Regions from separate parts of the Rahnella sp. BIGb0236 genome, predicted to be linked through region 2. Evidence: predicted binding sites of a transcription regulator. Region 2 holds the regulator's gene; each other region holds the start of a gene.
What was found. The regulator CRP, encoded in region 2, controls carbon source genes, mostly activating them, when cyclic AMP is high. The targets are predictions, from matches to a motif close to ATGTGANNNNNNTCACAT.
Positions count from the first base shown of each region.

Region 1: cdd (cytidine deaminase) is a predicted target of CRP. The motif match lies at 5,460-5,477, and genes of this name have one in related genera.
Region 3: aaeR (HTH-type transcriptional activator AaeR) is a predicted target of CRP. The motif match lies at 1,850-1,867, and genes of this name have one in related genera.
Region 4: EDF78_RS19200 (2-hydroxycarboxylate transporter family protein) is a predicted target of CRP. The motif match lies at 2,563-2,580, and genes of this name have one in related genera.

Region 1 covers NZ_SOAO01000013.1:139,541-147,488, forward strand. Annotated here, with positions in the region: gene EDF78_RS21190 (N-acetylmuramoyl-L-alanine amidase) at 1-193, opposite strand, end outside; gene EDF78_RS21195 (heavy metal-binding domain-containing protein) at 190-516, opposite strand; gene EDF78_RS21200 (lipoprotein) at 705-1,286, shown strand; gene artP (arginine ABC transporter ATP-binding protein ArtP) at 1,497-2,225, shown strand; gene artJ (arginine ABC transporter substrate-binding protein) at 2,273-3,004, shown strand; gene artQ (arginine ABC transporter permease ArtQ) at 3,017-3,733, shown strand; gene artM (arginine ABC transporter permease ArtM) at 3,733-4,401, shown strand; gene EDF78_RS21225 (arginine ABC transporter substrate-binding protein) at 4,629-5,363, shown strand; gene cdd (cytidine deaminase) at 5,537-6,421, shown strand; gene EDF78_RS21235 (NAD-dependent malic enzyme) at 6,580-7,948, shown strand, end outside.
Region 2 covers NZ_SOAO01000004.1:362,447-370,394, reverse strand. Annotated here, with positions in the region: gene EDF78_RS11340 (amidohydrolase) at 1-53, opposite strand, end outside; gene EDF78_RS11335 (MFS transporter) at 69-1,259, opposite strand; gene EDF78_RS11330 (LysR substrate-binding domain-containing protein) at 1,453-2,364, shown strand; gene EDF78_RS11325 (OsmC family protein) at 2,366-2,773, opposite strand; gene crp (cAMP-activated global transcriptional regulator CRP) at 3,137-3,769, shown strand; gene EDF78_RS11315 (YccS/YhfK family putative transporter) at 3,831-5,906, shown strand; gene EDF78_RS11310 (aspartate aminotransferase family protein) at 6,103-7,317, opposite strand; gene EDF78_RS11305 (aminodeoxychorismate synthase component II) at 7,452-7,948, opposite strand, start outside.
Region 3 covers NZ_SOAO01000010.1:55,078-63,025, reverse strand. Annotated here, with positions in the region: gene tldD (metalloprotease TldD) at 1-847, shown strand, start outside; gene aaeR (HTH-type transcriptional activator AaeR) at 894-1,832, opposite strand; gene aaeX (p-hydroxybenzoic acid efflux pump operon protein AaeX) at 2,107-2,310, shown strand; gene aaeA (p-hydroxybenzoic acid efflux pump subunit AaeA) at 2,318-3,253, shown strand; gene aaeB (p-hydroxybenzoic acid efflux pump subunit AaeB) at 3,263-5,221, shown strand; gene EDF78_RS18465 (maltose acetyltransferase domain-containing protein) at 5,229-5,810, opposite strand; gene EDF78_RS18460 (APC family permease) at 5,904-7,487, opposite strand; gene EDF78_RS18455 (NAD-dependent succinate-semialdehyde dehydrogenase) at 7,916-7,948, shown strand, end outside.
Region 4 covers NZ_SOAO01000011.1:29,363-37,310, reverse strand. Annotated here, with positions in the region: gene EDF78_RS19210 (response regulator) at 1-650, opposite strand, end outside; gene EDF78_RS19205 (sensor histidine kinase) at 650-2,266, opposite strand; gene EDF78_RS19200 (2-hydroxycarboxylate transporter family protein) at 2,638-4,002, shown strand; gene EDF78_RS19195 (fumarylacetoacetate hydrolase family protein) at 4,041-4,928, shown strand; gene citC ([citrate (pro-3S)-lyase] ligase) at 4,915-6,009, shown strand; gene citD (citrate lyase acyl carrier protein) at 6,025-6,315, shown strand; gene citE (citrate (pro-3S)-lyase subunit beta) at 6,312-7,187, shown strand; gene citF (citrate lyase subunit alpha) at 7,218-7,948, shown strand, end outside.

The DNA.
Region 1 (7,948 bases), on a different contig from region 2:
TTAATGCGTTGTTGAAATCTTCGGCGGTGTAATGGATCACCAGAAAACGGATCCGCTGATCCGCGCCCTGCGCCTGCCGCGCCGTTTCCAGCCGGAACGGCGCGTCTTTGGCTTTTTCGCTGGCACCCTGACACCCCGCCAGCAACAGCAAGGCGGCGGTCAGTACGCCGCGTGACAGACGGCGGCACATCATTTGCGGTGTACGATCACTGCGGTGCCGGACACGCTGACCATCAGCATGCTGCTGTCTTTACCCACGGTTTCGTAATCGATGTCGATGCCGACAACCGCGTTGGCGCCGCGTTCTTTCGCCTGTTCTTCCAGCTCACGGAAAGCAATCTCACGCGCCTTGCGCAGCTCTTTTTCATAAGCGCCGGAACGTCCGCCGACGATATCGCGTACGCCCGCGAAAAAATCACGGAAAATATTCGCGCCTAAAATCGCTTCGCCTGTCACCACGCCACAATATTCAGCAATGGTGAAACCTTCGAGGGTCGGGGTGGTTGAAATTTGCATGAGTATTCCTTATCAGTTGTCGTCCACGTTGAAGCGCAGCGTTCATCCACAGCATAAACCATGCGTGAGAGATCAAGGTATTGCGGGTGACTGTTTTTCTCTGCGCCATGCATTAAGCCAAATCGGTTTTATACTGTATGGTAAAGAAAGTCATGGTGAAAACGTTCAATCTTTCAGTAAGGAATACGATGAAAAAGAAAACTCTGCTCGCCGCAATCCCGTTTGTATTGATGTTAAATGCCTGCACCACGGTAGAACCTGCGTATAAGGATATCGGCAGCCGTACCGCGCCGTGTGTCGACGGCGGCCCTGACAGCGTGGCTCAGCAATTCTATGATTTGCGCATTAAACAAGGCGGCAGCGGAATACCGAATGCCAGCCAGCTTGCGGCGTACCGTCCTTATCTGAGCACCGCGTTATATGACGCCCTGCTGAAAGCACGGTCACAACCGAAAGTGGATATTGCGGCTTCACCCAACGAAAAAACCGGTGCCGGCTCCGGCGATGGTGACATTTTCTCCAGCCTGTTTGACGGCCCGACGTCCGCCTCCGTTGACGACGCCTCCACCATTCCAAATACCGACGCTCGCAACATTCCTCTGCGCGTGACCTTCACGCATGAGAAAGACCAAGGCGCGTCAACCCGCTGGAAAGATGAAGTGCTGATGGTGCGGGAAGGCACATGCTGGACGGTCGATGACGTGCGGTATATGGCCAACCTCGATTTCGCTTCCAGCGGCACGCTGCGTCAGGTTTTAGAAAACCAGTAACCCGTTCAGCTTTCTAAAAACCCCACACGAAAATGTTGGTCAATGATGAATAACGCCATTGACCAACACCCCCGTCACAGTTAGTTAACAATATGTTGTGCTACACTTTGGCATTCCTGCGGCAACACATAATTTTTAAGCCGCGATCGTTGCATAACTATGCTGTGGAAGTTACCATCTGCGGCATCAATGGCTATTCACTATTTGCGCATGAGTATTCAACTTAATAGCATCAACTGCTTCTACGGCGTGCATCAGGCGCTTTTTGACATCCAGCTCGACTGCCCTGCCGGTGAAACTTTGGTTTTACTCGGGCCAAGTGGTGCAGGCAAAAGCTCCCTGTTACGTGTTCTGAACCTGCTGGAAATGCCGCGTTCAGGCACATTGCATATCGCCGGTAACACCTTCGATTTCACCCGCAAGCCGGATGAAAAAGCCGTTCGCGAACTGCGTCAGAACGTCGGCATGGTATTCCAGCAATACAACCTGTGGCCGCACCGCACCGTACTCGACAACTTACTGGAAGCCCCGATCCGTGTTCTGGGACTGACCAAAGATGTCGCGATGCAACGTGCCCAGAAACTGCTGACCCGTCTGCGCCTGACCGATTACGCCGATCGCTTTCCTTTACACCTTTCCGGTGGTCAGCAACAGCGTGTGGCGATTGCCCGTGCGCTGATGATGGAGCCTCAGGTTCTGCTGTTTGATGAACCGACCGCCGCGCTTGACCCGGAAATCACTGCCCAGATCGTCAGTATTATCCGCGAACTGGCGGGTACCGGGATTACACAGGTTATCGTGACCCACGAAGTGGAAGTGGCGCGTAAAACCGCCAGCCGCGTGGTGTACATGGAAAATGGCCGCATTGTTGAGCAAGGCGATGCCTCCATTTTCGCTCAGCCGCAAACCAAAGAGTTTGCCAGCTACCTTTCCCACTAAACTGTATTCTTATCAATACATTGATTGATGTTTCTACGGAGTTTGCGATGAAAAAATTAGTAATTGCCGCGGTTCTGGCCACCGTCAGTTTGTCAGCCAGCGCGGCTGATACCATCCGTTTCGCGATGGAAGCGTCTTATCCTCCGTTTGAGTTTGTCGACTCCAGCAACAAGATCCAGGGCTTCGACGTCGATCTGGCGAACGCCATGTGTAAAGAGATGCAGGCCACCTGTACCTTCACCAACCAGGCGTTTGACAGCCTGATCCCAAGCCTGAAATTCCGTCGTTTTGACGCGGTGATTTCCGGTATGGACATCACGCCGGAACGTCTCAAGCAAGTCGCTTTCACCAACCCGTACTACGACAACTCCGCTATTTTCATCGCCCATTCCGGTCAGTTCACTGACGTTGCGGCGCTGAAAGGCAAACGCGTCGGTATGCAGAACGGCACCACCCATCAGAAATACCTGATGGATAAGCACCCTGAAATCACTGCCGTGCCGTATGACAGCTATCAGAACGCCGTGCTGGATCTGAAAAATGGTCGTCTGGACGCGGTCTTCGGTGACACCGCTGTGGTGAACGAATGGCTGAAACAGAACAAAAATCTGGCCGCTGTCGGCGATAAAGTCACTGACCCGACGTATTTCGGTACCGGTCTGGGTGTTGCTGTTCGTCAGAACAACACTGAATTGCTGACTAAACTGAATGATGCGCTGGCAAAAGTGAAAGCTGACGGCACTTACAAGACGCTGTATTCAAAATGGTTCCAGCAATAAGTTTGCCTATCAATGACTGAATTCCAACCTTTAGCAAGCGCCGCCGGGATGACCGTCGGCCTTGCCGTTTGTGCGCTGATCCTCGGCCTGGTGCTGGCGATGATTTTCGCTGTCTGGGAATCCGCGCCGTGGAAGCCGCTTAGCTGGCTGGGTACCGCGTGGGTCACCGTGCTGCGCGGTCTGCCGGAAATTCTGGTGGTGCTGTTCATCTATTTCGGTTCCTCACAGCTGCTGATGGTGCTGGCCGATGGCTTCAGCATCAACCTCGGCCTGTTCGCCATCCCGATCAAACTGCCGATTGAGAACTTCGAAGTCAGCCCGTTTGTGTGTGGTGTGATCGCCCTTTCCCTGCTGTATTCGGCTTACGCATCGCAGACCTTGCGCGGCGCACTGAAAGCCGTGCCGCAAGGCCAATGGGAATCCGGTCAGGTACTGGGCATGAAAAAGTCGGCGATTTTCTTCCGTCTGATCATGCCGCAGATGTGGCGTCATGCATTACCGGGTCTGAGTAATCAGTGGCTGGTGCTGCTGAAAGACACCGCGCTGGTGTCGCTGATCAGTGTGAATGACCTGATGCTGCAAACCAAAAGTATCGCCACCCGTACGCAGGAACCCTTTACCTGGTATGTGATTGCGGCGGCTATTTATCTGCTTGTCACCCTGTTCAGCCAGTTCGTGATTAAACGCATCGAACTGCGTACTACCCGCTTTGAACGGAGTGCTTCCTGATGTGGGAATATTTACCTGAAGTCCTGAAAGGATTGCACACCAGCCTGACACTGACCGTGGCGGCGCTGATTGTCGCGCTGCTGCTGGCGATGATTTTCACCGTGATCCTCACGCTGAAAGTGCCGGTGGCCAGCCAGATCGTCAAAGGTTATATCACGCTGTTTACCGGCACGCCGTTGCTGGTCCAAATCTTCCTGATTTACTACGGTCCGGGTCAGTTTCCGTCGATCCGTGAAATTCCGTGGTTATGGGAAGTGTTGTCTCAGCCGTGGCTTTGCGCGATGTTTGCGCTGGCACTGAACAGCGCGGCCTATACCACGCAGCTGTTTACCGGTGCGGTGCGCGCGATCCCATCCGGCCAGTGGCAGTCGTGTAACGCGCTCGGCATGTCGAAACCGCAAACCCTGCGCATTTTGCTGCCGTATGCCTTTAAACGCGCGCTGTCGTCGTATTCCAACGAAGTGGTGCTGGTGTTCAAAAGTACTTCGCTGGCGTACACCATTACGTTGATGGACGTGATGGGTCACAGCCAGCTGATGTATGGCCGTACCTATGACGTCATGGTGTTCGGCGCGGCCGGTCTGGTGTATCTGTGCGTGAACGGCTTGCTGACCCTGATGATGCGTCTGATAGAACGTCGTGCGCTGGCGTTTGAACGCCGCAACTGATTCTCAGAGTCGAAACTGAAGGGACGAGAAATCGTCCCTTTTTTTATGCCGGTGAAAAACCTCCGCATTCACCCTATTAATTTTTTAATCAAATTTATTGCATACAAATTCATTTAATGGCAACTTAACCGACAGGTTTCACTTCCTGCCAGTTACCCGATTACATCAATGAAATCAGTAAACTGAATCGCGAAGGGAATGTCATTTTTTGAACAGGAATGTATTGCATGAAAAAGCTTATCCTCGCCGCTCTCTTGTCTGCCACTGCGTTTGCTGCCACCGCCGCAGATACCATCCGTTTCGGCACTTCCGCCACTTATCCGCCGTTTGAATCCATCGGTGCTGATAACCAGATTATTGGTTTTGATGTCGATCTGGCGAACGCCTTATGCAAGCAGATGCAGGAAACCTGTACCTTCACCAACCAGCCGTTTGACGGCCTGATCCCGGCACTGAAATTCCGTCGTTTCGACGTGATTATTTCCGGAATGGATATCACCGAAGAGCGCAGCAAACAGGTGACATTCACCCAGCCTTACTACGCCAATACCGCGATGATCATCGGGCCGAAAGGCAAATTCTCGTCGGTTGCGGATCTGAAAGGGAAACGTGTTGGTCTGGAAAACGGCACCACGCATCAGAAATACCTGATGGAAAAGCATCCTGAAATCACCACCGTCGGCTACGACAGCTACCAGAACGCGATTCTGGATCTGAAAAGTGGTCGTCTGGACGGGCTGTTAGGTGACACCGCCGTGCTGAATGGCTGGCTGAAATCCAACCCGAATCTCGGTGAAGTGGGCGAAGTGATTAAAGATCCGCAATACTTTGGTACCGGCGTCGGCATGGCAGTACGTCCTGATAATACGGCACTGCTGTCCAGGCTGAATGCGGCACTGGAAGGGATCAAAGCCAACGGCGAGTTTCAGAAGATCAATGACAAGTGGTTCCCGGCTCACTGATTCCGCGTCATCCTTTTTTGACAGCCGTCTGAAAAGGCGGCGTTTATGCGTGACATCTCCCAAATATGCAACGAAGCAGAACTTATTACATCGAAAAAGTGACATTCGTCACACTACGTTCATGTAATGACTTTTACACTGTTCAACCGTAATCACTGCGAGATCGAATGTTTATGCACGCACGTTTTCACACCGCCTTTGCGGCACTCCCTGAAAATTTATCCTCCGCGCTTGAGCCGTTTCTGCGTCATGATGACTTCCCGGCAATGCTCACCGCGGCTGACGTTGCGCAGGTAAAACAGGCGACCGGGCTGGACGATGACGCGCTGGCATTTGCCCTGTTGCCTCTGGCTGCGGCCTGTTCCGTTACGCCAATTTCTCATTTCAACGTCGGTGCAGTAGCACGCGGAATTTCCGGCAACCTGTATTTCGGTGCCAATATGGAATTCGCCGGTGCGCCGATGCAGCAAACCGTTCATGCCGAACAGTCCGCCGTGACTCACGCCTGGCTGCGCGGGGAAACCCGTCTGGCTTCCATCACCGTGAATTACACCCCGTGCGGACATTGTCGTCAGTTTATGAATGAACTGACCAGCGGCACCGCGCTGGATATCCATCTGCCCGATCGTGACGTGGCTACGCTGGGCGATTACCTGCCCCACTCCTTCGGCCCGAAGGATCTGGACATCACCACCCTGCTGATGGACAAAGTAGACCACGGCTACACACTGGAAAACGCGGACCCGCTGGCCCTGCTGGCGCTGGATGCCTGCAACCAGAGCCATGCGCCTTACAGCAAATCTCACAGCGGTGTGGCGCTGGAAACATCCAACGGCAAACAGTTTGCTGGCCGTTACGCGGAAAACGCGGCGTTTAACCCGAGCCTGCCTCCGCTCCAGGCAGCGTTAATTCTGCTGAACATGTCCGGGGAAGATTGCCTGAACGTTCGCCGCGCCGTGCTGGTCGAGCAAACGGATGCGCTGATCACCCAAAACGATGCCACACGCGCCACCTTAAACGCGCTGGGCTGTGAAGATATCACCACGCTGACCTGCTGAAAACGTGAGCGGGTTAACACTAAAGACTTCGTTTCCGGAGTCTTTAGTTACATAACATTGTCATTACGTTTGTCATTTGAAATCCTTATTTCCTCTCTGTTACCCTTCAACGCGCCGAAATATAAAAAACACATTCTGAAAACCGGAAGAGTAAAACGATGGAACTTGAATACGAAAGTAAACGTCCCCTGTACATCCCGCATGCTGGTCCGATTCTGTTAGAGTTTCCGTTACTGAACAAAGGCAGTGCTTTTACTGAAGAAGAGCGCAGCAACTTTAACCTTCACGGTTTACTGCCGGAAGCGGTGGAAACCATTGAAGAGCAGGCCGACCGCGCCTACCGCCAGTTTCAAAATTTCAAAAACGACATCGATAAACACGTCTATCTGAGAAACATTCAGGATACCAACGAAACGCTGTTTTACCGTCTGCTGGACAGCCATCTCAGCGAAATGATGCCGGTGATTTATACGCCGACCGTCGGCGAAGCCTGTGAACACTTTTCTGATATTTATCGCCGCGCCCGTGGCCTGTTTATCTCCTACCCGAACCGCGCTCATATCGATGACATGCTGCAAAACGCCACCAAACAACACGTCAAAGTGGTGGTGGTGACCGACGGCGAACGCATCCTCGGCCTGGGCGATCAGGGCATCGGCGGCATGGGGATCCCGATTGGTAAACTTTCGCTGTATACCGCCTGTGGCGGCATCAGCCCGGCGTATACCCTGCCGGTGGTGCTGGATGCCGGTACCAACAATCCGCAATTACTGAATGACCCGCTGTACATGGGCTGGCGTCATCCGCGCATCACCGGCGAAGAATACGAAGCCTTCGTCGATCAGTTTATTCAGGCAGTGAAAATCCGCTGGCCGAATGTGCTGTTGCAATTTGAAGATTTCGCGCAGAAGAACGCCATGCCGATCCTCGAACGTTACCGTGATGAGCTGTGCTGCTTTAACGATGATATTCAGGGCACCGCGTCCGTGGCGCTGGGCAGCCTGATTGCCGCCAGCAAAGCCGCCGGTGGCAAGCTGAGTGATCAGACCGTCGCCTTCCTCGGTGCGGGTTCTGCCGGTTGTGGTATCGCCGAACAGATCGTGGCGCAGATGAAGTCTGAAGGTCTGAGCGAAGAAGAAGCCCGCGCCAAAGTCTTTATGGTGGATCGTTTTGGTCTGCTGACCGACAAACTGCCTAACCTGCTGGATTTCCAGAGCAAACTGGTGCAGAAAAGCAGCGCACTGGCAAGCTGGGGAATGGAAAGCGACAGCGTTTCCCTGCTGGATGTGGTGCGTAACGCCAAACCGACCGTGCTGATCGGTGTTTCCGGCCAGCCAGGCCTGTTCACCGAAGAAATCATCCGCGAGATGCACAAACACTGTGCGCGTCCGGTGGTGATGCCGCTGAGCAACCCGACATCCCGCGTGGAAGCGACACCTGCCGATATCCTTAACTGGACGGATGGCGCGGCGCTGGTGGCCACCGGCAGCCCGTTTGCACCGGTCAGCCACAAAGGCACGCTGTACC
Region 2 (7,948 bases):
CGCAGCACGTCCGCTTTGACTTCAGCCAGCATTGCTTCGAAATTAAAAGTCATCACTCTTCTCCTCAGTTAAGCCACATCGCGCATTGGCGCACGAGGTTTTATTGCCAGCGGCAGGATAGCCAGACCGGCCACCACCATCGCCAGCGCCAGAAATACAAACGTAGAAAGGTAACCGTGGCTGGCGGTGATGAGATATCCCATCGCAATCGGCGCCACAAATCCGCCGAGAGTTCCGCCGGTATTAATGATCCCCATCGCCGCGCCCATGACGTCAGAAGGCAGGCGTTTCATCGGCAGCGTAAAGACGGTCACAAAGGACGCCATCAGGAAAACGTAGCCGAGGAACAGGAACAACCCGGCCGTAACCGCCGATGCCGACGTAAAGACCAGCCAGATGCACAGCGCACTGAGCAGTGCGCAGCAGAAAATCACTTTCGGCTCTTTGCCCTGCATATAGCGTCCGACCAGCCAGCCGGTTGCCAGTGAAGAAATCCAAATACCCAGCCCGCCTGTCGCGACCACCATGCCGGATACGTCGAGTGACATACCGCGCTGCTGGACCAGATATTTCGGCAACCACGCCATCAGGCCGTAAGACGGAATGTTGATGCAGAAAATTGAGACAAACAGCAGCAGGACAATCGGGTTTTTCAGTAAGTCCCGATAACCGGTTTTCGCGCCGGTACGGGCTTGCGCTTCCGGCGGATTGGGCACAAAAATCACAATCGTTACGGCGATGGCAAAAGCCAGCAATCCGAGAATGGAGAACGATCCGCGCCAGCCAAGATGATCCAGGCTGTAAACCGCAATCAGCGGTCCGGCAGTCATCGCCAGTCCGGCGGAAGACAGCAAAATCGACTGCGCAAAGGTTCGCTTCTCAACTGCGAAATTAGACACTACCGCTTTGGCGCAGGACGCAGGATAGCCGGAATGGCCGACGCCGGAGAGAAACCGGAACGTGACCAGTAATCCCAGGCTGAGGCCCAGCGTTCCGAAACACAGCGCGAAGCCGCCCAGCAAGAACAGCGACATGCCGAGCACTTTTTTGTAGCCGAACCGGTCATTCAGCCAGCCCGCGGGGATCTGAAACAGCGAATAGGCCAGGAAGAAAATGCCGGTGATATACCCCAGCTGTTCAGGTTGCAGATTAAATTCGCGCTCGATGGGCAGCAGCGCAAAGCCCATCACTGTTTTATCGATATACACCACGGCGTAACCGACAAATAGCAGGAAGATCATCAGGGAACGACTTTTCATAGCGGATATCCCTTTTTGTTATCACCACGTCAGATTTTCTCACTGCCGGATGAATCGTAAAATGCGACATGCGTCACGTAATCAACTGAATAACAACATATTATTTTTCTCAATCCTGACGCTATCAGCTTTACAGCCTGACCATAAGATGCAATTTTTGGGCGGGTGATGCTTTTTACTGATAGGGATCGTGATGCGCTATTTGCCGAAATTACAGCAACTGAAGGTTTTCCAGCAGGTTATCCGCAGCGGCAGTATTCGCGGCGCGGCGCGGGCGTTGAATCAGTCACAACCGGCGGTCAGCAGAACATTGCGTGAACTGGAACAAACGCTCGATACGCAGTTGATTGTGCGTGGTAATCAGGGGATGACGCTGACCGAAACGGGGCGTGCATTTGCGCAGCGTATGCAATTTATCCTCGAAGAACTTGAGCGCGCCGCCGATGAAATTCGCCAGATCGAACAATATTCGCAGGGCTCCGTCGCCATTGGATTTTCATCGCTGCTGGCGCTGACGGTTTTTCCCGGACTGGCAGGAGAATTTAAGACGCAGTTTCCGCAGTCCAAACTGCTGATCAAAGAGGGGCAACTTTCCACGTTGTTACCTGCACTGCGCGAAGGGAAACTGGATTTCGCGGTCGGCACCGCCGGACCGGGATTTCCGCTGGAAGATCTGGTGCGTGAGCCGCTGTTCAGCGCCCCTTTCTGCGTTATCGCCCGGCGTGGACATCCGCTGGCAGACGCCACAACTCTGGCGGAATTACAGGATGCGCGCTGGCTGTTGCCCGAAACGGATATGGGGTATTACCAGCAAATCAGGATATCGATGGGAGGATTTCATCAGCCGGCAGCGGAAATGCCGGTGCATACAGATTCGGTGGTGTGCGGGCTAAATATGGTGTTGCAGTCTGATTATCTGACCATTGTGGCGCGGGCGATGAAAGCGCCGTTTGGGCTGGAAGAAAGGTTGAGTGTGCTCAATATCGATACCCTGCCGCAGGCAGAATACTGTGTGCTTTACTCGCAAAAATCGCCGCTGACGTTTGCCGCGCGGCGATTTTTGGATTTATTGCGCAGCCAGTGCCACGCGCATGACTGGTCGTAACTTATTCGACGCTGATCACTTCAAAGCTGTGGGTGATGGTGGCCGCTTTACCCAGCATCAGGGACACGGAGCAGTACTTTTCGGCAGACAGGCTGACCGCACGCTCGACAATCTTATCGGTGAGATCTTTACCGGTGACGATGAAATGCAGATTGATGTGCGTGAATAAACGCGGTGCTTCTTCGCGGCGCTGCGAGGTCAGTTTCACTTCACAATCGCGCACGTCGTTGCGACCTTTTTGCAAAATTGACACCACATCGATCGCGCTGCAACCGCCCGCAGACATCAGCAGCATTTCCATCGGGCTGGGGGCTTTATCGCCCGCGTTGCCATCCATTGAAATCTGATGCCCTGACGCTGACTCACCTAAAAATGTCAGCCCTTCAACCCATTTAACACGTGCGTGCATGAACTATTCTCCCGGTGAATAAACTTGTCGATATCCGCTCTCAGAGTACCCTTTCACCTAAAATCTGGCAACGTAACCCGATCGCCATCATGCTGAAGCGAGACAACAGAAGACAGCATCACAAACCTGTGCTACAAACAAAGCCGAAACATACTTTCCAGTGAATTGCGGTGACGGTTTTCGCGGTTTAAGAACAGAACCCACGGTGATAACAGCAATAAACAGGCTGTTGCACTCCGACACCCGCTTGCAGCATTTCTGGGGAGTTATATGCTGAAAGGGCGCTTTTTACGTTGAAGTGCCGTACAGGGAACTCTGAGCCCTGTGATTTTGGGCAGCGATAACAACAGAGGATAATAGCAAATGGTTCTCGGCAAGCCACAAACAGACCCGACTCTTGAATGGTTCCTGTCTCACTGTCATATACATAAGTATCCGTCTAAAAGTACGCTGATTCACCAGGGTGAAAAAGCCGAAACGCTGTACTACATCGTGAAAGGGTCGGTTGCCGTCCTGATTAAAGATGAAGAAGGCAAAGAGATGATACTGTCCTACCTGAACCAAGGTGACTTCATCGGCGAGCTGGGACTCTTCGAAGAAGGTCAGGAACGCAGTGCCTGGGTACGTGCTAAAACTGCCTGCGAAGTGGCTGAAATTTCGTATAAAAAATTCCGCCAGCTGATTCAGGTAAACCCGGATATTCTGATGCGTCTTTCCGCGCAGATGGCTAACCGTCTGCAAGTGACGTCAGAGAAAGTCGGCAACCTTGCCTTCCTCGACGTAACAGGCCGTATCGCTCAAACCTTGCTTAATCTGGCTAAACAGCCTGATGCAATGACCCATCCGGACGGGATGCAAATCAAGATCACCCGTCAGGAAATCGGCCAAATCGTCGGTTGTTCACGTGAAACAGTCGGACGTATTCTCAAAATGCTGGAAGATCAGAGCCTGATCTCCGCACACGGTAAAACGATTGTCGTTTACGGCACACGTTAATCCCTCAAAAATCGGCGCGGCAGAACACTGTCGCGCCTTTTTTATGGGCTAAGCTTTACCCATGACGCTATGGCGAAGACTGTTTTACCATCCTGAAATAAATTACGCGCTGCGCCAGACGCTGGTGTTGTGCCTGCCTGTCGGCATTTGCTGGCTGTTCGGCAACCTGCAAATGGGTCTGCTTTTTTCACTCTGTCCGGCCTGTTGTAACGTCGCCGGTCTGGATACCCCGCACAAACGCTTTTTTAAACGCCTGATGATCGGCGGTTCACTCTTTGCTGTGAGCAGCATTCTGCTGCAACTGATGCTGGAAAACTGGCACATTCCCCTGCCGCTGATCATGCTGTCTCTGGCCCTGTTGCTCGGCGTCACCGGCGAAATCAGCCCGCTGCATGCGCGTCTGTTGCCCGGTGCGCTGGTCGCCACCATCTTCACGCTGAGCATGGCCGGGATCCGGCCGATGTGGCAGGCACCGGTGTTATTTGCCGCCGGCACCGCCTGGTACGGATTGTTTAACTGGTTATGGTTTCGTATCTCCAAAGAACAGCCGATGCGCGAAACCCTCAGCCAGCTTTATCTGCAACTGGCGGATTATTTCGAAGCCAAATACAGCCTGCTGACCCAACACACCGATCCCGAAACCGCCCTGCCGCCCTTACTGGCGCGCCAGCAGAAAGTCATCGACCTGATTGCCCTGCTCTACCAGCAACTGCACATGCTGCCGCAGCACGGGCATCATCATCACCATAAGCGGCTGTTTCAGCGTTTTCAGGTCGCGCTCGATTTGCAGGAGCACATCACCGTCAGCCTGCATCAGCCGGAAGAAGTGCAAAGGCTGGTGGAAGAAAGCCATGCCGAGGCGGTGATCCGCCGCAACGCGCAGGTGATTTCTGCGCGGCTGCGGGTGATCGCCGACGACATTCTTTATCACCGGTTATCCGGGCGTTTTACGATGGCGAATGAACTGGCGGCGCTGGAGAAAATCGCCGCGCGCACGCCGGACAATCCGGTCGGTCAGTTTTGTTATTACCATTTCAGCCGCATTGCCCGTCTGTTACGCACACAGCGCCCGTTGTACAAACGTGACCTGATGAACACGCAGCCGCGTCTGCCCTTCTGGCCCGCGCTGAAAAGTTATCTCTCGTTCAAATCCGTCGCCCTGCGTAACGCCGCCCGTCTGGGCATTATTCTGGCGATTGGCAGCAGCCTCGGTCTGTTTTTCAATCTGCCCAAACCGTACTGGATTTTGCTGACCATCATGCTGGTCAGTCAGAACGGCTATAACGCCACGCGCGTGCGGATCCAGCACCGTGCGCTGGGCACGCTGGCCGGATTACTGATTGCCTCAGGATTGTTAAAACTGGAGCTGCCGGAAGGCACCACGCTGTTATGCATGCTGCTGATCACCTTGTTGTCGTATACGGTGTTGCGTAAAAACTACGGGCTGGCGATGGTCGGTATGACGGTGACGGCGGTTTATACCCTGCAATTGCTGGCGATGAATGGCATACATTTTCTGGTGCCGCGTCTGGTGGATACGCTGATCGGCTGCGCACTGGCGTTCGGTGGCACCATCTGGCTGTGGCCGCAATGGCAAAGCGGTTTGCTGCGCCAGAATGCGCATCAGGCGCTGGAAACCTATCAGGACGCCATCCGGCTTTTGCTTGAGGAAAACCCGGACACCGCCAAACTGGCGTACACCCGTATGCAGGTCAATCAGGCACACAACAAGCTGTTCACCTCACTGAATCAGGCCATGCAGGAACCGGGTTTTAACTCGCATTATCTGGCGGATATGCGTCTGTGGGTGACGCACAGCCAGTTCGTGGTCGAGCATATCAATGCGATGACGATCCTTGCCCGCGAGCATTACATGCTGCCGGAGGCGCTGGCGACGGAGTATTTACAGACCTGTGAAATCGCGTTGCAGAGCTGTCAGCAACGTCTGCTTTACGACGGACCGGGCAGTGAAAACAACCTGTTTAACGCACCGGAGCTTCACCCTGACATGCCGCTGACGGAGATGGAACGTCATCTGCGGCGGGTGATTTCGCATCTCAGCGTGATGCATACCATTTCGTCACTGGCGTGGAAGCAGAGGCCGCATCATGGGATCTGGCTGACGCGGAAGGCGTGATTTATAACTCCCTCCCCTGCGAAGGGGAGGGTTGGGGTGGGGTATTAAAGTCGGCTTAATTGTCTGGGTTGCCCTCAAACCAACACCCCATCCCAGCCTTCCCCTCGTGAAAGGGGAAGGAGCAAAAGCAAAACCGTTCAGCCATTGCAGGATAGAAGTAAAACGTCGATCGGACCCTTCGCAGCGGGAGGAACAGTCAGCCTGCGACCTTTGCTACCGCTTTCTCAAACCTTTCCATCCCCTCTTCAATATCCGCGAAGTCGATCACAAGCGATGGCGCAAACCGCATCACGTTCGGTCCGGCGACCAGCATCATCAGCCCGCAGTCGGCGGCGGCGGTATGGAATTCTCCGGCGCGGTTTTTATATGCATCGGAAAGCTCAGCGCCGATCAGCAGACCCTGACCACGGAACTCGCTGAAGATGTGATATTTCTGATTGATGGCCTCCAGCGCGCTGATAAATTTCTCGCGGCGTTCATTGATACCGGCCAGCACCTCAGGCGTATTGATGATGTCCAGCGCGGCTTCGGCGACGGCGCAGGCCAGCGGGTTTCCGCCGTATGTGGTGCCGTGTTTGCCCGGCTCCATCACCGAGGCTACGTCTTCGGTTGCCAGCATGGCGGAAACCGGGAAGCCGCCGCCCAGCGCCTTGGCGGTGGTCAGAATGTCTGGCGTCACGCCGTAATGCATATAGCTGAACAGCTTACCGCTGCGCCCCATGCCGCTTTGTACTTCATCGAGCACCAGCAGCGCCTGATGTTTGTCGCAAAGCTCGCGCAGACCTTGCAGGAATTCCGGGGTGGCGGACGTGACACCGCCTTCGCCCTGAACAGGTTCCACGACAATGGCGCAGGTGTGATCGTCGATCACCGCTTTTACGGCGTCCAGATCGTTAAACGGCACGTGGACGATGTCAGCAGGTTTCGGGCCAAAGCCGTCGGAGTATTTTGGCTGACCGCCCACGGAAACCGTGAACAGCGTGCGGCCGTGGAAGGCGTTATGGAAAGCGATGATCTTACTTTTGTACGGGCTGTGGCGGTGCGAGGCGTAGTAACGCGCCAGCTTAAAGGCGGCCTCGTTGGCTTCCGCTCCGGAGTTGGCGAAAAATACGCGGTCGGCAAAGGTAGCGTCGATCAGCTTCTGAGCCAGGCGCAGTGCAGGTTCGTTGGTAAACACGTTGCTGACATGCCACAGGGTTTCGCCCTGTTCGTGTAACGCTTTTACCAGTGCCGGATGGCAATGCCCGAGCGCCGTTACCGCGATACCGCCCGCGAAATCAACGTATTCGGTGCCCTGCTGATCCCAGACACGACTGCCTTTACCTTTAACAGGAATAAATTTCGCAGGTGAATAAACCGGCAAAATCACTTTGTCGAACGTACCCCGATCTACCGCTGATTTTTCTGCCATAACCCTTCGCCCTTACTGATAGTGATGTGAAAATATAATCATAAAATATGCATAAAAAATCACACGCAGGCAAACAGAAATCGCACCTGATGGGTAAGTAATTTTTGCAGCGATGTTAACGAGGAATTAAACGGTTAGATTTTAAGGAAATTATCCAGAAGCTGATGCCCCTGCTCGCTCAGAATGCTTTCGGGATGGAACTGAACCCCATGCAGCGGCAAGGCGTTGTGCATGATGCCCATAATGTCGTCGCGACGGCCATCCCGTTCCGTCCATGCCGTGACATCAAAACAGTCCGGCAACGTTTCCGGCGCCACCACCAGCGAATGATAGCGGGTGACAGTCAGCGGATTGTTCAGCCCGCTGAAAACGCTTTTACCGGTGTGGCGGACGGGCGAAGTTTTACCGTGAATGGCCTGACGCGCCCGCACGATGTTTGCGCCAAATGCCTGCGCCATCGCCTGATGCCCGAGGCACACGCCGAGGATCGGCATACGGTCAGCAAAATGAGTAATGGCTTGCAGGGAAATACCGGCCTGATCCGGTGTGCACGGGCCGGGAGAGATCACCAGATGTGACGGGGCAAGCTGTTCGATATCGGTGAGCGTCAGTTGATCGTTACGCATCACTT
Region 3 (7,948 bases), on a different contig from region 2:
CTCAAGCGGCGGCGGCGGTCGTGTCGGTTATGACTATTTCCTCGAAACGGTTAACGGCGAAGTCCGTGCTGAAGCCTTTGCCCGTGATGCGGTGCGGATGGCATTACTGAATCTGACCGCAGTGGCGGCGCCTGCGGGCGGCATGCCGGTGGTTCTGGGCGCGGGCTGGCCGGGCGTGCTGTTGCACGAAGCGGTCGGACACGGTCTGGAAGGCGACTTCAACCGTCGCGGCACCTCGGTCTTCAGCGGTCAGATGGGCAAGCTGGTGGCGTCTGAACTCTGCACCGTGGTGGATGACGGTACGATCCCGAATCTGCGCGGTTCGCTGGCGATTGATGATGAAGGTGTGCCGGGTCAGTACAACATGCTGATCGAAAATGGCGTGCTGAAAGGCTATATGCAGGACAAACTGAATGCGCGCCTGATGGGTGTTGCGCCGACCGGCAACGGCCGCCGTGAATCCTATGCCCATCTGCCGATGCCGCGTATGACCAACACCTATATGCTCGGCGGCAAATCCACGCCTGAAGAGATCATCAGCAGCGTGGAGTATGGCCTGTATGCGCCAAACTTCGGCGGCGGCCAGGTGGATATCACGTCCGGTAAATTCGTGTTCTCCACCTCTGAAGCGTACCTGATCGAAAAAGGCCGTATCACTAAACCGGTGAAAGGCGCGACGCTGATCGGCTCCGGTATTGAAGCGATGCAGCAGATTTCCATGGTCGGTAACGATCTGGCGCTCGATAAAGGCGTCGGCGTGTGCGGTAAAGAAGGCCAGAGCCTGCCGGTCGGGGTCGGTCAGCCAACCCTGAAACTGGATAATCTGACCGTCGGCGGTACTGCGTAACAGAAGATGATTTCGGTGTTTTCCCTCCTCTTTGATAAGGGGAGGGTTAATTCCATTGCGTGACTTTTTTGCCCTGCCTATAGCCCTGATACACCTTGCTTACCCGTTTGAAATAATCCGTCAGATAATCAATGCACACCTGCACTTTCAGCGGCAGCTTGTCCTTTTCGGTATACAACGCGTAGACCGGACGGGGATCCGACTGATAGCTCCTGAACAGGATTTCCACCTCACCGGCATTGATCTCCTCAATCACCCACATCAGCGGCACATAGGCGATACCGACCCCGGCTTTCAGCCAGCGGATCATGGTCTGCGAATCGTTGGTGACGAAACGGCCCTGCGGCGTAATGCGTGTCGAAATACCTTCGGGGGCGATCAGCTCAAATTCGCTGTCAGGGCGGACGCTGTATTCCAGCCAAGAGAAATTCACCATATCGGCGGGTTTTTCCGGGGTACCGTGTTGCGCCAGATAACTGCGCGCCGCGCACACCACCATCGGCATCGATCCTAAGCGGGTGCAGAACAGGCTGGAATCCTGCAACGCACCGACGCGGATCACCACGTCCAGCCCGTCGGCGATCAAATCCGGTGCCGGAATGCCGGTGACCAGATTGACGGTCAGTCCGGGGTATTCGGAGAGCATTTCCGCCGTCATCGCAGCAAGAACATTTTGTGCCATTGTGGAGGAGCTGCCGATGCGTAATGTACCGGTCGGGGTGTTGTTGAAGGCATACAATTGTTCATGCACTTCACGCACGTCATGCAGCATTTTCCGGCAGCCCTGATAGTACAGCTTACCGGCTTCGGTCAGGCCGATACTGCGGGTGCTGCGGTTTAATAATTTGATTTGTAAATCATTTTCCAGTTTTGAGACAGTCTGGCTGATGGCGGAAACGCTCATGTCGAGACGTCGTGCGGCCGCGGTGAAGGAGCCGCTTTCCACCACCTGAGCAAAGATCGACATGCGTTTTAATCGGTCCATTGTTAACTCTGGCTTAAAAGTGATTTAGATCACAGAACGTTGATTACTTGATAATAAGCACGCTAATATACCCTTCCGGGTGATAAACCTCAGGTTTCAGTATTCCTGACTGACTGCTTACCTTCGCACACTTCCCTGGCAACCCCATGGTTTTACCGTTCACTTCCGCTGAATTTATTTTTCAACGGGGTCGCGTGCCGTTGCCTAAAATAATGAATAATGCGTGCGCGGGACGATACTGGTTTGTCCGTCGTAATAATGTAAGGAATTTTTGATGAGTTTGCTTCCGGTAATGGTGATTTTCGGATTGTCGTTTCCTCCGGTGTTTTTTGAAATACTGCTGGCGCTGGTGGTGTTTTTCCTGCTGCGGCGCGTATTGCAACCTACCGGGATCTACGACTTTGTCTGGCACCCGGCGTTGTTCAACACAGCGTTGTACTGCTGTCTTTTTTACCTGATCTCCTGCATGTTCGTCTGAGGGCGTTGTGAAAAATTTCTCCATAAAAATAATACGTTATGCAATAACGTTGATTCTTGTCGTGCTGGCTGTCATCGCAATCTTCAAAGCCTGGGCGTTCTATACCGAATCTCCGTGGACCCGTGATGCCAAATTTACCGCAGATGTCGTGTCTATCGCGCCCGACGTCACCGGTCTTATCACCGATGTGCCGGTGATTGATAACCAACTGGTGAAGAAAGGCCAGGTGTTGTTCAAAATCGACCAGCCGCGCTACCAGCAGGCGCTGGACGAAGCGAGTGCTGACGTCGCCTATTACCAGGCGCTGGCAGCCGAGAAAAAACGCGAAGCCGGACGTCGTGTGAAACTGGGCGTGCAGGCCATGTCACAGGAAGAGATCGACCAGGCCAATAACGTGCTGCAAACCGCCCAACATCAGCTGGCGAAAGCGCAGGCTGCGCGGGATCTGGCGGTGCTGGATCTGGAACGTACCGTGGTGGTTGCGCCTGCCGATGGCTGGGTGACGAACCTGACCGTGCATCCGGGCAACTACATCAACCGTGGCTCTACCGCCGTGGCGCTGGTGAAGAAAAATTCTTTCTACATTCTGGCTTATCTGGAAGAAACCAAATTGCCGGGGCTGAAAAAAGGTGACCGTGCGGAAATCACGCCGCTGGGCAGCAACCGCATCATGCACGGTACGGTCGACAGTGTGGCGGCCGCAGTGACCAACAGCTCTTCCTCTGCGGCGACCAACGGTCTGGCGACCATCGACAGTAACCTGGAATGGGTGCGTCTGGCGCAGCGTGTGCCGGTGAAAATCGTGCTCGACGATGAAGATCAGCAACATCCGTATCCGGCAGGCACCACGGCCACCGTGGTTATCACGGGTCAGCATGACCGTAAACAAGATGAAGGATCTCCGTTCCTTCGCCTCCTGCATCGCCTGAGAGAGTTTGGTTAAGGCCGGAAAATGAATAGCGTACTTATCCCGCGCGTCCGTTTTGCCTGCAAGCTGACATTCGCCATCCTCGGCGCGCTGGTTCTCGGGTTCTATTTGCAACTCGAAACCCCGCGCTGGTCAGCCATGACTGCCGCCATTGTCACCTCCGGCCCTGCGCTGGTGGCGGGTGGCGAACCCTTTGCCGGGGCTATTCGTCACCGTGGTTTCCTGCGCGTGATCGGCACTTTTATCGGCTGTATCGCGGCGCTGGTGATTGTTATCGCCACCGCCCGCGCGCCGGTAGTGATGTTGCTGTTGTGCTGTATCTGGGCCGGTGTCTGCACCTGGTGGTCTTCACTGGTGCGCGTTGAGAACTCCTATGCACTGGGGCTGGCCGGTTATACCGCGCTGATTATTGTGGTGACCTCCGCCAGTGCGCCGCTACAGACACCGCAGTTTGCGGTGGAACGTTGCAGTGAAATCGTCATCGGGATTTGCTGCGCCATTGTCGCCGACCTGTTGTTTTCTCCCCGTTCCATCAAAAAAGATATCGACCGCGCCGTCAGTCAGCTGATGTTGGATCAGTTTGCGCTGATGCGGATTTGCGTGAATATCGGCACCCGCGAAGAAATTGATAAGTCGTGGAATAATCTGGTGAAAAGCACCACGGCGTTGAACGGCATGCGTGGCAGCCTGATGATGGAATCCTCGCGCTGGCAGCGGGTCAACCGTCGTCTGAAAGCGCTGCACAGCACGTCGCTGAGCATGATTACTCAGGCGTGCGAAACCTACCTGATCATGCAAAACACGCCGGAACGGCTGTCTCCTGAGCTGAAAGCGATGTTTGCGGAACCGGCTGAAAACGTGGCGGATGTGCATCGCAGGCTGAAACAGTTGCGTCAGATCATCACCGGCACGCACAGCGACAACGTGCTGATGACCCTCAGCGCGTGGACCGGCGCCGGTACCCGTGCGCTGTTGCTGATGAAAGGCATCCATACCAACAGCAGCATTAACAATGTTGAAAGCGGTGTGCTCGACGGTGAAGTGGTGGTGCGTCCAGTTTCTGCGGAACGCCATCATGCGCTGGTCAACGGCCTGCGGACCTTTACGGCGACCGCCATCGGCTGCCTGATGTGGTTGTGGACCGGCTGGACGTCGGCCAGCGGCTGCGTGATTATCATCGCCGTCGTGACCTCGCTGGCGATGCGTACGCCGAACCCGAAAGGCATGGCGATGGACTTTATCGTCGGCATGTTGCTGGCGATCCCGGTCGGCTCGATGATGTTTATGCTGATCATGCCCGCGACGCAGCAAAGCCTGTTTTTGCTGTGTCTGATGCTGGGGATTTTCACCTTCTTTATCGGTATCGAAGTCACCAAGCGCCGCCTCGGCATGCTTGGCCTGCTGGCGGGCACCATCAACATTCTGGTGCTCAGCAACCCGATGGTGTTTAACGTGACGTCGTTTCTCGACAACGCGCTGGGGCAGGCGATTGGTACGGTAATCGCCATGGCGGTGTTGCTGATTATTCGCGATAAATCCCGCGAGAAAACCGGTCGTACGCTGCTTAACCGCTTCATGAGCAGTGCGGTGTCGGCGCTGACCACCAAAGCGTACCGTCGTCGGGAAAACCATCTTCCGGCGCTGTACCATCAGCTGAACCAGTTGCTGGTGATGTTCCCGAATGACATCGGCAAATACCGTCTGGCGCTGATGCTGATTATCGCCCATCAGCGTATGAAGCTGGCCGAAGTGCCGGTGAATGACGAGCTGTCAGCGTTCCACAAAAAAATCCGTAACACCGCCGATCATGTGGTGTCGTCCTCAGGCGAAGGCAAACGCACCTATTACTATCAGCGTTTACTGAAAGAGCTGGGCGAATATCAGGAAAAACTGGTGGAGTACGACGCACCGCTGAAAGTCACTGAGCCGGTGAGGCGTCTGACCGAGATGCTGCACCGTTATCAGCATGCGTTCCTTGCCTGACCGGCGGCTATTTCAGGAAAGCCTCACGGTCGCTGGCGGTGATCGGACGTAATACGCGGCAGGGTACACCTGCCGCGACCACATCCGGGGGAATGGATTTGGTCACCACACTGCCAGCTCCAATCACGCTGTTACGCCCAATCGTCACCCCCGGATTGACTATCACGCCGGTGCCCAGCCAGACATTATCTTCAATGACGATAGGCAGCGAGAATTGCTGACCGGTGATGCGGATGTCAGGATCGATGGGATGTCCGGCAGTGGCGAGGGTGACGTTCGGTGCGAACATCACGTTATCGCCAATGGTCACGGTGGCGTCATCCACCACCGTGAGATTGAAGTTGGCGTAAAAGTGGTTGCCGATATGAATATGCGTGCCGTAGGCGACACGCAGCGGCGGCTCTATCCAGCAGGACTCCCCCAGACTGCCCATAATACTTTTGAGCAATTGCAGGCGCTTTGCCTCTTCAGAAGGGCGCGTGAGATTGAAATCATACACCCGCTCTTTTCCGGCACAGCGTTCCTCCGGCAATCCTTCGCCCATGTCCGTATACAGCTCACCCTTATTCATCTTTTCGCGCGTCGACATTGCGTGTTCCTTTGTCAGAGAATGGCGGAGTAAAACCCGCAGTCTACTGACAAAGAAACGCAATGTGAACGTACGACAATTTCATTACATCAACTATGCGACACGGGTCTCGCGGCGCGGGCTGACCGGTGTGTCGTCTTCCTCGTCATCCTGCGGGATTTCCAGTTTTTCATGCCCGGAAGCCACGCCCCAATAATAGCAAACCAGCGTCACGACCACGACCAGCACCATGTCCAGCGGGCTGGAAATCGCACCCGTTCCGCCGTAGGTGCCGAAGTAAGAGAGAATGAAAATCGCGATGTAATAAGCCAGCAACCACCACGCGCTCTGCACATCACGTTTGAAATGCTGATCTTTCTTGCCGAACAAAACGTACGCCACCCACGCAATGACCAGGATCGGGATCAGCAATTCGTTCACCGACCAGCCGCTCCAGTAAATCAGCAGGGTACTGGCGACAAACGCCAGCGGGCTGAGCAGGCCAAACACCGGCAACCGGAACGGACGTGGCAGATTTGGTAACCGTGAGCGCATAACACCGGCGTTGACCGGACCGGGCATATAGGTGAACACGGTCGCGGACGTCACTGCACCGATCAGCCCGCCCCAGACCTGAAATTCAGACGGCAGCGTCCAGGCAATGGCCAGAATCAGCGACAGCCAGAGTGCGCCGCGCGGTACGCCGGATTTCGGATCGACTTTGGCGAAAATCGAGAACAGATGGCCGTTCTTCGCCCAGGCAAACAGCACGCGGGAAGCCCCGGCGAGATAGATATTCCCGGTCCCTGCCGGAGAAATGACGGCGTCGATCAGGATCAGGTTAATCAGCCACGTAATGCCCAGACTGCGCGCCAGATCGGCATACGGCGACTGGAAGATCGTTTTCAGCCCGACCCAGCCATGTGCGCTGAGGATGTCGGCGGGCACTGCGCCCATAAAGGCGAACTGCAACAGAATGTAGATCACGAAGCTGATGCCAATGGCCAGCATGATGGCGATCGGGATATTGCGCTGCGGGTTTTTCGCCTCGCTGGCGAAATCCACCGCCTGACGGAAACCGAGATACGCAAACACAATGCCAGCGCCGGTCAGCGACGAGAAGATACCGTGCACGCCGCCCGGTGCGGTGCCCGGTACGCTCAGGTTACCGCCGTGGAAATAGCCGAACAGCGTCACAATTACCATCAGCGGGACGATGAATTTGAAAGTCGTAATAATGGTATTGATGCGCCCGAAGAAACTGACGCTCCAGTAGTTCAGCAGGAAGAAACCCACCAGCAGAACGATTTGCATCACAAAGCCGAGGCCGGTCGGGCTGCCGTCGGTCTGGCCCAGCGCGGGCCACCAGTACATCGCATACTGACGCACGGCTTCCACTTCCACGCCAGCAGTACTGGTGTACGCCAGCAGCGAACTCACGCCGATAACAAAACCCACCACATTACCGTGCGTGTAATTCGGATAGCGGACAAAACCCCCGGCACGCGGAATGGCGGCGGCAAGCTCGGCGAACACCAGCCCAATCAGCAGCACCATCACTGCGCCGAGCAGCCACGCCCAGCCGGTTAATCCGCCCGCATAGCCGGAACTGGTGAGTGCCGCATAAAGCCATCCGGAACCGATCATGGAGCCGACACCAAGTAATGTCAGATCCACCAGTCCTAATTTCTTTTTCAACGTCCCCTGAGTCATAGGATCCTCTTTAGGGTTGAAGAGTTGGGAAGACGGCAGAAACCTTCACTGCCAAAAAGGGAATTTGCACCGGCGCAGGAATTGCGCGGTCGGAAGGTATTGAGCAGGAACCATGCCAGTCATGTGATTTGCATCACATTCTTTCCCTGACGGCGGAAATCACACTCTGCTTATGGTTTGCATGCTATCTGATGGCGCAAAAAGACACCGGGAAGGTCACGCCATGCACCTGCGGGGTGCAGCTGACGCCTCATGGTTATGCGGAGGTTTTGGCTAATCTCAGCAGAAAAGCCTGGTGTAACTGAATATTACAAGCACAGAACGCTAAATGTCCTGTGCCTTCGCCTTCCTTTTTAGAGTCTATACTTACTGCCATATCCCGTGTTGAACGGCATAAATCAGGAGGATCCCCTATGTCTGCCCAATTAGAAAAACTGTCCGCGCAT
Region 4 (7,948 bases), on a different contig from region 2:
TTGCCGTAGAGCATTTCTACCCGCAAATCCCCTTTCTGCACACAATGCTCGAGATAACGGCGTGCCGTCGTTTTACTCAGCTTCGTTTCACTGACCACTTCATCCACCGAATAACAGCGTGGTTCTCCCTGTAAGAAGATGCCTTCCACCAGATTCAGCGTGTTTTCTTCAATGCCTTTGTTTCCCGCTTTCGGCGTGAAATCTTTTGCCTGAAGCTGATACAGGCTGTCTACGTTCTGCTGATCCACCACTTTCCATGCCCGCTGGGTCTGGCTGAACTGAATAAAGCGATCCAGCGATTGCTGGAGGCGGTTCCATGACACCGGTTTAAGAATGTAATCAAAAGCACCACAGCGGATCGCCTGACTACAGGTGTGCATATCACTGGCCGCCGTAATGAAAATGACCGAGCAGTGAGCCTTCTTAAACAGATCGTGTTCAATCAGCGAAATCCCCTGTCCGTCCGGCAGATAATTATCCAGCAGTAATAACTGTGGACGCTTTTCTTCGATCAGCGCCTTTGCTTCCCGCAATGTGGACGCGACGCCGACCAGCCGCAGCCAGCGGTGATTATCAATAAGCTCGGCATACAGCCGGGCCAGCTGGTTTTCATCTTCCACAATCATTACGTCAATCATTTCGGCTTGCATCATTTACTCTCTTCAAATTCCGTGACGTTGTCCGGGATAAAGACCGAAAACACCGCGCCGGTCGGCGGGTTATCCGAAACTTCAATAAAGCCACCCGCGTGGCTGACATAGCTGGCCACCAGATGCAGCCCCAGCCCGTGATCGCCCTGCGACTTGGAGGTCACGCCCAGCGTGAAAATCTGTTCCCGCCGCTCCTGTGCGATTCCGATGCCATGGTCAGCGACTTCAATCACCAGCTCACTCGCGCCGGAAGCGATATAGACCTCAACCGGCCCCGCATCATGACCCCGCAACAATGTGGCTTCGATGGCGTTATCCAGCAGGTTGCCGATAATCGACATCAGCTCGGTTTCACTGAGTGCTACAGGCAACCGGGTTAACTCACAGGCCGGGTCAAAAGCCAGTTCAACGCCTTTTTCCCGCGCACGGGCGTATTTACCGAGCAACAGTCCGCACAGCCTTGGCGAGCAAAAGCGTGCCGAGACGAAATCCAGTAACTCCTGCGCCCCTTCTGACTGCGCTTCGATGTAGCGGATCGCCTCGTCATAGCGTCCCATGTGCAGCAACCCCGCCAGCGTCGCCGTCCAGTTAAGTTGCTCATGGCGCATGACGCGCAGGTTATCGGCATAACGCTGCACCTGACTGAGCTGAATACTGAGCCGGTCAATGTCGCTGCAATCGCGGAAGGTAATCACCCAGCCCTGCAGCTCATTTTCCAACATAATCCGTACACGGCTGGCGATCACCGTCAGGCTGTTGAACAGGCAGATCTCATCGTGGATGTCTTTTTCCAGCATCACCTGCGGGTCAAAGAAACTGACCGGTGCGATGACCTGCTGAAGTGGCAGGCCGCGCAGTTCACGGGATGGTGCATCCAGACCGAGCAATTTTTTAGCCGCCTGATTGATCACCGCAACACGAAACTGATCGTCAATGGCGATCACCCCTTCGTAGATCGATTCCATCAGGGCTTTTTGCTGTCTCACCAGCAGGCCGATTTCGCGTGGCTCCAGCGAGAACATCTGTTTTTTGATTGAGCGCGAAAAAAACCATGAGAAGGTGAACAGCGCCAGTAACAGCATGGCGGCCGCCAGCAGAATGCTGATCACTTTCTCAAGCGTCAGATTATTAATGTGGCTGGTGAGATAACCGACAGACACGATGCCGATCACCTGACCTTCAGCATTACGGATCGGCGCTTTACTGCGCAGCGACAGCCCGATACCGCCCAGCCGGATGGTAGTCGTGCTTTTACCCGCCAGCACTTCTTCGTTATCACCGCCGACCAGCGTGGTACCGACCCGGTCGGCATAAATGGAATGAAACAGATGCATTGCCTTGCCGTCACCAATGACCATATAACTGGCGTCGCTGCGGGCAGAGATATTCCTCATCAAACTATTAATTTCCGTAATATCCTTATTTTCCACTGCCGAGATTAAAGAGGGAATAAGTGCAATTTCTTCCGCCTGAACTTTTGCACGAATTCCCATATCTTCATATAACTGCCGCTGAATATCCTGATAGTAATAAACCCCCACAATGGAAAACAGCGCCATAAATAACACCATGAGATAAAGAAAAAGCTTTATCTGAAAAGAAGGCCGGAAACGCATCTGAACACTCATTATTAGGCAGTGATATTAATAAACCCTGTGTGCACTTTATCATCCGGCAGTATTTCCGTCAGAAGGAACACTGAAAGTTGCGAGATGTGCCGCAGAACAATCGCAGGCACAGCAAGCGATTTCGCAGGCACAACAAAATCCACAACAGCTTTTTCACCATAAATTAACAGTAATATTATAATTACAAATAACACCATAAAAACCACGGTAAAATAATTTCACGCCGACGTCTGAAATCAATTAAAACCATTAAAACCTTTCACTCCTTTAAAATACCGTTTCTAATTTGCGGCACCTCACATAATAGCGGCAATTATCTCTCTTACACTCCCTGCACAAATTGACACAGGGGATTCATCATGAGTACAACCGACGACACCTATTCTGTTCCCGCGGCCTCTTCCTCCGCAAAACAGCTCTCATTAAAAGAAAAATGGTGGCACATTCTCGATACCTGGAAAATTGGCATTATTCCGTTACCGCTGTTTGCCATGGCGGGATTGCTGATTGCCATTGACTGTCTCGACGGCAAACTGCCCAGCGATATCGTGGTGATGGTCGCCACGCTGGCGTTCTTCGGCTTCGCCTGCGGCGAGTTCGGCAAGCGTCTGCCGTTCATCGGCAAAATGGGGGCGGCGGCGATTTGCGCCACTTTCATTCCTTCCGCGCTGGTCTATTACGGCCTGCTGCCCGATGTAGTGGTCGAGTCCACCACCAAGTTCTATAAAAGCACCAACATTCTGTATCTGTACATCTGCTGCATTATCGTCGGCAGCATCATGAGTATGGATCGCAAGGTGCTGATTCAGGGCTTCATGCGCATCTTCTTCCCGATGCTGTGCGGTGAAGTGATCGGCATGTTAACCGGGATGGGCGTGGGTCTGGCGCTGGGCATGGAACCCTTCCAGATTTTCTTCTTCCTGATCCTGCCTATCATGGCGGGCGGCGTAGGCGAAGGGGCCATTCCGTTGTCCATCGGCTATGCGACATTACTGCATATGGATCAGGGCGTGGCACTGGGTCGCATTCTGCCTATTGTGATGCTGGGCGGTCTGACGGCTATCGTGATCTCAGGCTCACTGAATCAACTCGGTAAACGCTATCCGCACCTGACCGGTGAAGGCCAGCTGATGCCGTCCTCCAAAAACGCCACCGCAGACAGCAGCAAGCTGAGCGGTACCGGCGGTAAAACCGATGTCACCACCATCGCTGCCGGTGCGCTGCTGGCCGTGCTGCTGTACATGGTCGGCATGCTGTTGCACAAACTGATTGGCCTGCCTGCACCGGTCGGCATGTTGTTCGCGGCTGTCGCCCTGAAACTGGCGCATGGCGTTTCTCCGCGCCTGCTCGAAGGTTCTCAGGTGGTTTACAAATTCTTCCAGACCTCAGTGACCTACCCGATCCTGTTCGCCGTCGGTGTGGCTATCACCCCGTGGAATGAACTGGTTGCCGCGTTCACCCTTTCTAATCTGCTGGTCATTGTCAGCACCGTCGGCGCGCTGGTGGCCACCGGCTTCTTCGTCGGTAAGAAAATCGGCATGCACCCGATTGATGTCGCCATCGTCTCCTGCTGCCAGAGCGGTCAGGGCGGAACCGGTGACGTGGCGATTCTGACGGCGGGCAACCGTATGTCGCTGATGCCGTTTGCCCAGATCGCCACCCGTATCGGCGGTGCGATCAACGTCTCGGTTGCACTGCTGGTTCTCGGCAACTTCCTTGCCTGACGCCGTGTTCAACCCTTTTTAAAATTCAGGACATTTTTATGAAACTGGCAAGTTATCTCTATAAGGGGCGCAAGTCCTACGGTATCGCAACGGAGCACGGCATGATCGACCTGGGTCGTCATCTCGGACAGCTTTACCCGGATCTGAAAGCCCTGCTGGCGGGGAACGGGCTGGCACATGCTCAGGAACTGGCTACCCTGCCCGTCGATCTCGATTTCAGTGATCTGACGTTTCTGCCGGTGATTCAGAATCCGGAAAAAATCCTCTGCGTCGGCATGAACTATGCCGAAAAACGCAAAGAGTTTGACCAGCATAATCCGGCACCAACCTTGTTCGTGCGCTTTGCCGACTCGCAAACCGGCCACGGTTCTCCCGTCATCAAACCGAGCCGGTCTGTGGAGTTTGATTACGAGGGGGAACTGGCGGTGATCATCGGTTCGGCCGGGGAAAATATCTCACGCGAAGATGCCCTGTCGCATGTCGCCGGATACAGTTGCTACATGGACGGTTCCGCCCGTGACTGGCAGCACACCTGGTTTACCGCCGGTAAAAACTGGCGTCAGACCGGCGCATTCGGGCCGTGGATGACCACCGCCGATGAAATCCCGGATCCGCACTCGCTGGCGATCCGTACGTGGCTTAACGGCAACATGGTGCAGGAAGACAACACCCGCAGCATGATCCACAAAGTCGCTGAACTGATTGAATACATCAGCACCTTTACCACGCTGCATGCCGGTGACGTGATCATCACCGGCTCTCCGGGGGGCGTGGGGAAAAAACGCGTGCCACCGCTGTTTATGAAGCCCGGCGACCGCATCGAAGTGGAAATCGAAAAGATCGGCCATCTGAGCAATGTGATTGTCGCCGCAGACATGAAGATTGCCACCGACCGTCAGCTGAGCCCGGCTTATGTTCAGTCGTAATACGCCCGACTTTCACGTCATCTCTGTCAGCCAGCCGCCGCAAGGCATGCTGGAGGATATCCGCGCCCTGCTGCAACAAAGTCAGCTGGGCATGGATGACGATATTGAGCAGTTTGTGGTGGCCTGTTCAGGCCACCAGCTGGTCGGATGCGCCGGACTGGTGAGCAACACCATCAAATGTGTGGCCGTCGCCGCCGACTGGCGCGGTGAAAATCTCAGCGCCAGACTGCTCGGCGAAGTGGAAAATCTGGCGGTCTCCGGCGGACATTTCCATCTGTTTCTCTACACCCGCCCCGCCAATCTTGAGCGTTTTCGCGGCTGCGGGTTTTATCCGCTGGTGCAGTGGGATCAGGTGGCGGTGCTGATGGAAAACACGCCGGTAGGCATCAGCCATTATTGCCGTGGGTTGCAACGCCATTATCACCGCGGCCAGCGTATCGGCGCGGTAGTGATGAATGCCAATCCGTTTACGCTTGGTCACCGTTATCTGGCTGAACAGGCGGCGGCGACCTGCGACTGGCTGCATGTGTTTGTGGTCAGTGAAGACGTGTCGTATTTCCCGTTTCAGGAACGGCTGGAGATGGTGCGTCAGGGGGTCGCAGACCTTCCCAATGTGACGGTGCATGCCGGTTCGGAATATCTGATTTCCCGCGCGACTTTCCCCGGTTATTTCCTCAAGGACGCCGGACTGGTCAATCAGGCCTGGAGCGTGATGGATCTGCTGATTTTCCGTCAGTACATCGCCCCGGCGCTGGGGATTACCCATCGTTTTGTCGGCAGCGAGCCTTTCTGCCCGGTCACGCATCAGTACAACTGCGATATGCATGACTGGCTGGAAACCCCTTCCCGCTCGGCGTCGCCGCCCCTGAGTGTGACCGAGTTACCGCGAAAACGTCACGCCAGCGGCAGGGCCATTTCCGCCTCTGAGGTGCGTGCATTACTCAAAACACAGCAACTGGCACGGATCCGCGACATCGTTCCGCCCGGTACCTATGCGCATCTCGAACAACATTATTTCGCCAGTGCACCCGCTGAAACCGCACACGGCGACGAACGTATTATTTCACCCTCACTTTGTTAACAGCAGGAAAAACCAATGAAAATTGTGAAGGAGGCGCTGGCAGGCACGGTTGAATCCAGCGATTTGCTGGTCAAAATCGCCCCGGCCAGTGAGCTGAATGTGGTGATCAACAGCGAAGTCATCAAACAGTTTGGTGATCAGATCCGAAGCGTGGTCAGCGAGACACTCGCCGCCCTCGGCGTGACCGAAGGCTTACTGATTATCGAAGATAAAGGCGCGCTCGATTGTGTGATCCGCGCCAGGGTACAAAGTGCGGTGCTGCGCGCGGCACAGGCTGAAGAGATTAACTGGGAGACGTTACGATGAAAAAACTGCGCCGCAGCATGCTGTTCCTGCCGGGAGCCAGCGCCGCCATGTTGTCCACTGCGTTTATTTATCGTCCGGACTCCATCATGTTCGATCTGGAAGATGCCGTTTCGCTGCGTGAAAAAGACACCGCACGCATTCTGGTTTTCCATGCCCTTCAGCATCCGATGTATCGCGATATCGAAACCGTTGTCCGCATCAACCAGCTCAGCACCCCCTTTGGCCTTAAAGATCTGGAGGCTGTGGTACGTGCCGGGGTGGATGTGGTGCGCTTACCCAAAACCGATACGCCGGACGATATTTTTGAACTGGAAGCACATATCGAACGCATCGAGAAAGACTGCGGTCGTGAACCCGGTTCGACCAAAATCATGGCGGCGATCGAATCGGCCATTGGCGTGATTAACGCCGTGGCGATCGCCCGCTGTTCACCGCGTCTGATCGGCATCGCGCTGGCGGCTTTCGACTACGTGATGGACATGCAAACTGAGCGCGGCGACGGCACCGAGCTGTTTTATGCCCGCTGTGCCGTGCTGCATGCCGCCCGCGCTGCCGGTATCGATGCCTTCGATGTGGTTTATTCCGACATCAACGACGAGGCCGGTTTCCTGCGGGAAGTCGAGCTGATCCGCAAAATGGGCTTCAACGGCAAATCCCTGATCAACCCGCGCCAGATTGAGCTGCTGCATAACGCTTATGCGCCAACACAGGAAGAGGTGGATTACGCGCACCGCGTGATTGCTGCCGCTGAAGAAGGTGAGCGTAACGGTCTGGGCGTGATTTCGCTGAACGGCAAGATGATCGATGGCCCGATCATCAATCATGCACAGGTGGTACTTGAACGCGCCAGCGCGTCAGGCGTGCGCCGCTAGCCCTCAATTTTGCACAGGAAGATCTTTATCATGAGTCATTTAACTGAAACTTTGCACAGCCATTATCCGCAACTCCGGCACCTTGTGCCGTTTGACGGCGCCCACCGCACGACGCCTTATCTTTCCGATCCGGATGCCCGTCTGCACCGTAAATTGTGTGATTCGCTGGAACAGGCGATTGCCCGCAGCGGCCTGAAAGACGGCATGACCATTTCCTTCCATCACGCTTTTCGCGAAGGCGATCAGGTGATCAATCACGTCGTGGCGACACTGGCGAACCTTGGCTTTAAAAATCTCACGCTGGCGTCCAGCTCGCTGATGACCTGCAACGAGGCGCTGATCGAACATATCCGCCATGGCGTCATCACCCGTATTTATACCTCCGGCATGCGCGGCAAACTGGCCGATGCCATCTCGCACGGGCTGATGGAAGAACCGGTACAAATTCACTCCCACGGCGGACGGGTCAAGTTGCTGCAGGACGGCGAACTGAACATTGATGTCGCGTTTCTCGGCGTGCCGTGCAGCGATGAATTCGGCAACGCCAACGGCACGCACGGTAAATCCTGTTGTGGTTCGCTGGGTTACGCGATGGTTGATGCACAGTTTGCCAACACCGTGGTGCTGCTGACGGAAGAACTGGTGCCCTTCCCTAACATGCCCGCCAGTCTGGTGCAGGATCAGGTGGATTACATCGTAAAAGTCGATCAGGTCGGCGATCCGGCAAAAATCAGCGTCGGCGCGGCGCGTGTCACCAGTAA